2 linked regions of the Tahibacter amnicola genome follow. The protein of the gene in region 2 interacts with the protein of the main gene of each other region in a pairwise test. Links are inferred from orthologs where the notes say so. Each region holds a gene or a part of one and is shown on either strand. Other genes may lie near its edges. The genes, in order: N4264_RS24480 and N4264_RS07020.

Region 1 (3,277 bases), 4.5 Mb from region 2 along the record:
TCGACGTCATTGACGGGTGGCACGGCGAACGCGGTCTTGAACTTGCGTGGCAGGTAGGTCGCGCCGTAGATCGGTTCGTGCTCGGGCGTACCGGCAACCTGCTCTTCGTCGAGCCAGATCTCGTAGTACGCCCGCGTCTTGGGCAGGAAGTACTCCGACAGCGCCTTGGCCTGCTCGTACACGACCGCGTGGACCTGCGATTCGAGCGGATTGGCCGCCGCCAGCACATTGCGATTGACGTCGCCGCAGGCGGCGATGGTGTCGATCAGGCTGCCGTTGATGGCTGCCAGTGTCGCCTTGAGTTCACGCTTGATCACACCATGGAACTGGAACGCCTGCCGCGTGGTGACGCGCAGCGTACCGTTGGCGTAGCGCGTGGCGATGGCGTCGAGCTTGAGCCACTGTTCCGGCGTCGCGATACCGCCGGGCGTACGGGTACGGATCATGAAGCTGTAGTCCGGCTCCAGCTTCTGCTGGCGCCGTTCCTCGCGCACGTCGCGGTCGTCCTGCTGGTAGCTGCCGTGGTACTTGATCAGTTGCGTGTCGGATTCGCGCAGCGCGCCGGTGACGGCGTCGGCCAGGCTTTCCTTGAGCGTCCCGCGCAGGTAACGGCTTTCGGATTTGATCTTTTCAACGGGGGAAGGCAACGCGCTCATCGTCAATACACGTCTCGGGCGTAACGGCCCTGTTGCTGCAACTGGTTGATATACGTTTCGGCGTCTTCGCGGCTCTTGCCGCCGTGGCTCATGGCCACTTCGATCAGCGCGTTGTGCACGTCCTTGGCCATGCGCGTGGCGTCACCGCAGACGTATACGTGCGCGCCGGATTCAATCCACGCGTAGAGCTGGCGGCCCTGCTCGACCAGGCGATGCTGCACGTAAACTTTTTCCGCCTGGTCACGCGAGAAGGCGAGGTCCAGCCGGTGCAGCGAGCCGTTCCTGAGCGCTTCCTGCCACTCGGTCTGGTAGAGAAAGTCCGACCGGAAATGCGGATTGCCGAAGAAAAGCCAGTTGCGGCCCGTAGCGCCGATGGCCTGGCGTTCCTGTACGAAGCCGCGAAACGGTGCCACGCCGGTGCCGGGACCGATCATGATCACGTCGCGGGCGGTGTCCTTGGGCAGGTGGAAGCGATCGTTGTGCTCGATGAAAATCGGCAAGGCCGCGCCTTCGTCGCTGGCGGCCAGCTGGTGCGACGCCGCTCCCCAGTGCGTGCTGCCGAAGGCTTCGTACTGCACGTGCGCGACGGTCAGGTGCGCTTCGTCGCCGACCAGGCGCTGGCTCGAGGCGATCGAGTACAGGCGCGGCGCCAGCGGGCGCAGGGCGGCGACCAGTTCCTCGGCGGACCACGCCGCTGGAAAGGCACGCAGCAGGTCGATGATCTGGTACTCACCGAGCAGGCGCGTCAGCGCCGGTGCGTGGTCGGGTGAGAGGATCCGGTTGAGTTCCGCATCACCGGCATGCGCCGCGTGCTGCGCGACAAAGGGACGCGCCAGCTTGGTCAGCTCGCGGCGGCTGGACAGCCATTCGCGCAGCGACAGCGTGACCTCGTCGTGCGTGACGGGCGTATCGCCGTTGAGTTTCTGCGCATCGAGCACGGCGTCAACCAGTGCCGCCGGATTGCGCGGCCACAGGCCCAGCGCGTCACCCGGCTCGTAACGCAGGCCGGAACCTTCCAGCGACAGTTCGACGTGACGGATGTCCTTGTCGCTGCCGCGGCCGGTCACGCGCTGATTCTTGATCAACTCGGCGGCGAAGGGCTTCTCACGCGAGAACGCGGGCGCGGCGGGCGGACGCAGCGGCGTGACTGTCGCCAGCGGCGCAGCGCCCTTGGTCGCTTCGCGCACGGCGGTGAGGGCCTGCTCCAGCCAGGGCTTGGCGATGCTGTCGATGTCGACGTCTGCATCGCCGCGTGCGACCAGGCGCCGCGCACCGAGCGCCGAAAGGCGCTCATCGAGCTGGCGTCCGATGGCGCAGAATTGCGGATAGCTGCTGTCGCCCAGACCCAGCACGGCGTACTGGAGTTCGGGCAGTTCCGGCGCGCGCTTGCCGGCAATGAATTCGACCAGGCCGCGGGCGTCGTCCGGCGGATCGCCATCACCCTGGGTGCTGATCACGATGTAGAGCAGGCGCTCGGCCTTGAGTTCACGCGTCGGGTAGGCGTCGGCGCGCAACAGACGCACCGCGATTCCGGCGGCTTCGGCCTTTTGCGCCAGCTGCTCGGCCAGGCGCTTGGCGTTGCCGGTCTGGCTGCCGTACACGATGGAGAGCTTGAGCGCGGGCGTTGCGTCCTTGGCCAGCGCCGCGTTGACGGCGCGTGGCAGCGATGCCGGCTGCGAAGCGAGCCCGGCGGCATAGCCGGACAGCCACCACAGGGCGCTGCTGTCGAGACCGTCGACCAGCCGCAGCAGTTCGCCGGCCTTGGCTTCGGGCAGCGGAATGAGTGGAAGAGCGGCGTTGGAGGACATGGCAGCACCGAATCATTTGGACGTCTAAACGCCAACTGACAGGGGATGCTAGGGATCGGTGCGGGGCGGCGGAAAGGATGGGGGGTTATTCGGTTATGCCGCCGCGACATGTGCCATTCCGGTTTGGAATTAGCTTTGCAGATCAATCGGTTGGATATGGGGCGGCGGATTGCCTGGGTGGCTGGCACCACTTTGGCACGATGTCGACGGGGGCAAGGGCGGCCGGACACTGCGCTCCGTGCTGCGCTGCCGCGTGACTCCGCAGGACGGATCGCCACAATCCGGCCGCGCGGGCCACAGAGCCTGCGGGGAGGGAACCCGCCGCGGGCGACTGCGGCGGGTTTTTTTATGCCCTTGTGCGCGGATGCGTGGCGTAATGTCTATTTGTTGCACTGTAGCGTAATTATCCTTGGCGCCGCCGGAGTGGACCGATCCGGCCACAGCGTCCGGCGTCGTTTGCACGCGCCGGCAATCGAATGACGTCCGACCTCGCTGGCCGCCCGTGGCCGGCGCGGGCGTCTTCATCGCAAAGGGAGATGACAGTGCGCAAAAGTATGTTTGCCGGCCTCGTGCTGGCAGGGCTGTTTGGCATTGGGGGACAGGCATCGGCGTCGGGGATGGCGCCCGATCGCAGTGCCATCGGCTTTGAGGCCCTGGACCTGGCTTCGATCGCCGCGGAAGACGAACGCAACGACCGGAAGGGCGAAGCGTTCCGGTTTGCCATTGCGCGCGCCGTCGCGGTGAATCCCACGGCGGATGGCCTGTGGTCATCGCGCGCCGACGGGTCGCGGCAGTGGCAGTTTGACGTCCACA
Region 2 (3,185 bases):
GCGGTTTATCTGCCGGATTGGCCGATCGCAGGCGTAGATGGCCGCGGCTCCTGGGGCGCAGTACGCAGGCGTGCAGGGTGTAGCCGAAACCGGGCAGGCGGTTGCGACCGTGGTCGTCGAGCAATGCCGGCACGAAGTGGAACTGAACGTCGCAGCGCTCGTCCGTCGCCAGCCGTGAACGCAGGAACCCGCCGGCTTCGGCGATATTGGATGTGCCGATGCCACTGCGGCGCAGCAGGAATTGCAGGGCTATGGCGATATCGTTGGTCCGGTCGTAGGTGATCGACTGCGTGCAGCGCACCAGCGTGCACACGTCGAGGTGGTCCTGCAGGTTTTCGCCGACACCGGCCAGATCGTGGCTGACGGCGATGCCGTGGCTACGCAGCGCGTCGGCCGGGCCCACGCCCGAGAGCATCAGCAGTTGCGGTGAATTGATAGCGCCACCGGCCAGGATGACCTCACCGCCTTCGGCTGTCCGCGAGACGCCGCGATGCAGAAACTTCACACCGGTGGCGCGGGTTCCGCTCAACAGCACGCGTTCGGTCGTGGCGCGTGTCAGCACCGTGAGATTGCGGCGACCGCGGATACTGCGCAGGTAGCCGGCAGCCATCGAGCAGCGTGCGCCGTCTTTCTGGGTGACCTGGTAGTAGCCGAAACCCGCCTGGCTGGGGCCGTTGAAATCCGGATTGGGTGTATGGCCGAGGCTGGTCGCCGCATCAATCACCGCCTGCGACAGGGGATTGGTGTGGCGCAGGTCCGATACGCAGAGCGGACCATCGCCACCGTGCAGTTCGCTGGCCCCGCGTGTGTTGCATTCGCTGCGGCGGAAGCTTGGCAATACCGCGTCCCAGCGCCAGCGCGGATCGCCGGCAAGTTCGGCCCACTCGTCATAGTCGCGCGCATCGCCGCGGATATAGCACATGGCGTTGATCGAGCTGGAACCACCCAGCACCTTGCCGCGCGGCCACCACAAACGGCGATTCTGCAGCTGTGGCTCCGGCTCGGTGTAATAGTCCCAATTGACGCTTTTGTTGCTGACCAGCTTGGCCAGCCCCGCCGGCATGTGGATGAAGGGATGCCAGTCGCGTCCGCCGGCCTCCAGCAGCAGGACCCGCGTGCGCGGGTTTTCGCTGAGTCGGTGCGCGAGCACGCAGCCGGCGGATCCGGCGCCGACGATGATGTAGTCGTAGGTCATGTAACAGCCCTGGGGAGGACGCACCCGAGGCTAGGCCCGGTGCATAGAGCAGATGCTCCATCGCACTGCAGCATCGCGCTCAATCCAGCACGTGGACCGCGTCACCGCGGTGGATGACGCCGCTGCCGCGCGGGATGAGGTTCTGCCCGAAGGTGACGCCGGACGGGGAACGGCGATACGTGGTCAGCGTCCGCAGTGGCTCGCCGGACGGGTCGCGTTCGCCGCGGGCCGGATCGACCGTCGTGAACACGCAGCGCGTGCAGGGCTTGACCACATCGAACTCGACCTCGCCGATGCGGACCCGGCGCCACTGGTCTTCCGCGTGGGGCGCAGTGCCGTCAACCACCAGGTTGGGCCGGAAGCGCAGGATCGAAATGGGTGTGGCAAGGCGCGCGTTGAGGTGGTCAAGCGCCGCCTGGGAGATGAGCAGCACCGGAAACCCGTCGGCGAAGCTCACTTCGTCTTCGGCCTGCGCGTACGTTGGATCGACCGGACGTCGCGCTGCCGCATCCATGAATACCAGACGGGCGGGCTGGCCAAGAAAGCGGCTGACCCATTCGGACGCGGTACTGTCGGCGGCAACGGCGTCGATGGAGTCGCGCCAGACGTTGACTGCGCAACGCGCACCATCGGCGGGCTCGGCGACCGTCACCGGCGGCATGCCGGGCGCGCTCATGCGCAACCCGCCGGCGACCGGTTCGGCCTGCAGCAGCGGCAGGCGCGCGTGCTGGCGGCCGGTGACGAACTTGCCGTCGGCATCCACGATCATCCAGCGGCGATCGTGGATGAGCCCGCGCTTTTCGACGGTGGCTGACGCGGATGGCAGTGGCGCGCAGGATTTGACCGGATAGAGGTGCAGTTCGGAGAGCGTCGGTTTCATCCGCCGATTATGCGCGATCCGGTCGATTCGGTTAGGCTTGCGCCGCCACAACCAGGGCCATTCAGCGGATCACGCGTGACGAAACGGATTGCGGTCGAACGGCACGAGTGGACTGCGTTGGGCGTCTCGTTCGCCTATTTTTTCTGCGTGCTGGCGGCGTACTACATCGTGCGCCCGGTGCGTGAGCAGCTCTCGGCGGCGGTCGGGTCCACGCAGCTGCCGATCTTCTTCCTGGCCACGTTTCTCGCCACGCTGTTGCTGACGCCGGTGTTCGGCATGTTGGCCGCGCGCTGGCGACGCAGCCGTTTCGTGCCGGCGGTATACCTGTTCTTCCTGGGCTGCGTCCTGCTGTTCATTCCGCTGTTCCAGATGCAGGACGTGATCGGTGCGAAGGTGCTCGGATCGGTATTTTTTGTCTGGGTCAGTGTGTTCAACCTGTTCGTTGTCGCCGTGTTCTGGAGCTTCATGGCCGACATCTTCGATACCGGTCAGGCACGCCGGCTGTTTCCGATCATCGCCGTTGGCGGTGCGCTGGGTGCCATCGTCGGACCCTACATGACCGGCGCCCTGGTCCATCGGATCGGGGTCTCGGGGCTGCTGGTGATGTCCGCGCTGTTCCTTGCGGTGTGTATCGGCTGCATCCTGTTTCTGTCGGAATGGTCGCGACGCCATCCCGTGGACGGTGACACGACGCGGGGAGAACGGGTGATCGGCGGCAGCATCCTGGCCGGCATCATCGGGACGCTGCGCGATCCGCTGTTGCGGCGCATGGCCGTGCTGACCCTCCTGGCGGAATTGGTCGGCACGGTGATCTATGCCTTCCAGGTCGATTTCATCGGCGCGCAATTTCCGACCCGGGAACTGCGCATCGAATTCGCGTCCAAGCTGGACCTGTGCACCAATCTCTTGCAGATCCTGCTGCAGACGACGCTCACCCGCGCCATCCTGGTGCGCTCCGGTCCGGCCGCCGCGCTGCTCCTGGACGGGGTGATCAAGACCGTGATGCTGGCGGGTCTGGCGCTCATCGGCGGCGAGTGGATCATCCTGGTGGCCCTGGTCACCCGGGCAGCGGGCTACGGTGTGTTCAAGCCGGCCGCCGATACGATCTAC

Evidence for each region.
Region 1: the proteins of N4264_RS07020 (region 2) and N4264_RS24480 interact in binary tests that used the Escherichia coli proteins (3 or more experiments, as listed by UniProt). The link is inferred for Tahibacter amnicola from one-to-one orthologs.

What each region holds. Positions count from the first base shown.
Region 1 is NZ_CP104694.1:6,180,978-6,184,254, reverse strand. What follows is about bases 62-3,018. They hold N4264_RS24480 (assimilatory sulfite reductase (NADPH) flavoprotein subunit), read right to left. Parts: upstream 2,465-3,018; coding sequence 659-2,464; downstream 62-658. Other genes in these bases: N4264_RS24475 (fibronectin type III domain-containing protein), read left to right, coding at 3,007-3,018; cysI (assimilatory sulfite reductase (NADPH) hemoprotein subunit), read right to left, coding at 62-647. Outside these bases: more of cysI, read right to left, coding at 1-61; more of N4264_RS24475, read left to right, coding at 3,019-3,277. UniProt on the Escherichia coli protein: Component of the sulfite reductase complex that catalyzes the 6-electron reduction of sulfite to sulfide. This is one of several activities required for the biosynthesis of L-cysteine from sulfate.
Region 2 is NZ_CP104694.1:1,684,525-1,687,709, forward strand. Bases 176-3,040 are described here. They hold N4264_RS07020 (MOSC domain-containing protein), read right to left. Parts: upstream 2,076-3,040; coding sequence 1,275-2,075; downstream 176-1,274. Other genes in these bases: N4264_RS07015 (GMC family oxidoreductase), read right to left, coding at 176-1,195; N4264_RS07025 (NTP/NDP exchange transporter), read left to right, coding at 2,151-3,040. Also shown: more of N4264_RS07015, read right to left, coding at 1-175; more of N4264_RS07025, read left to right, coding at 3,041-3,185.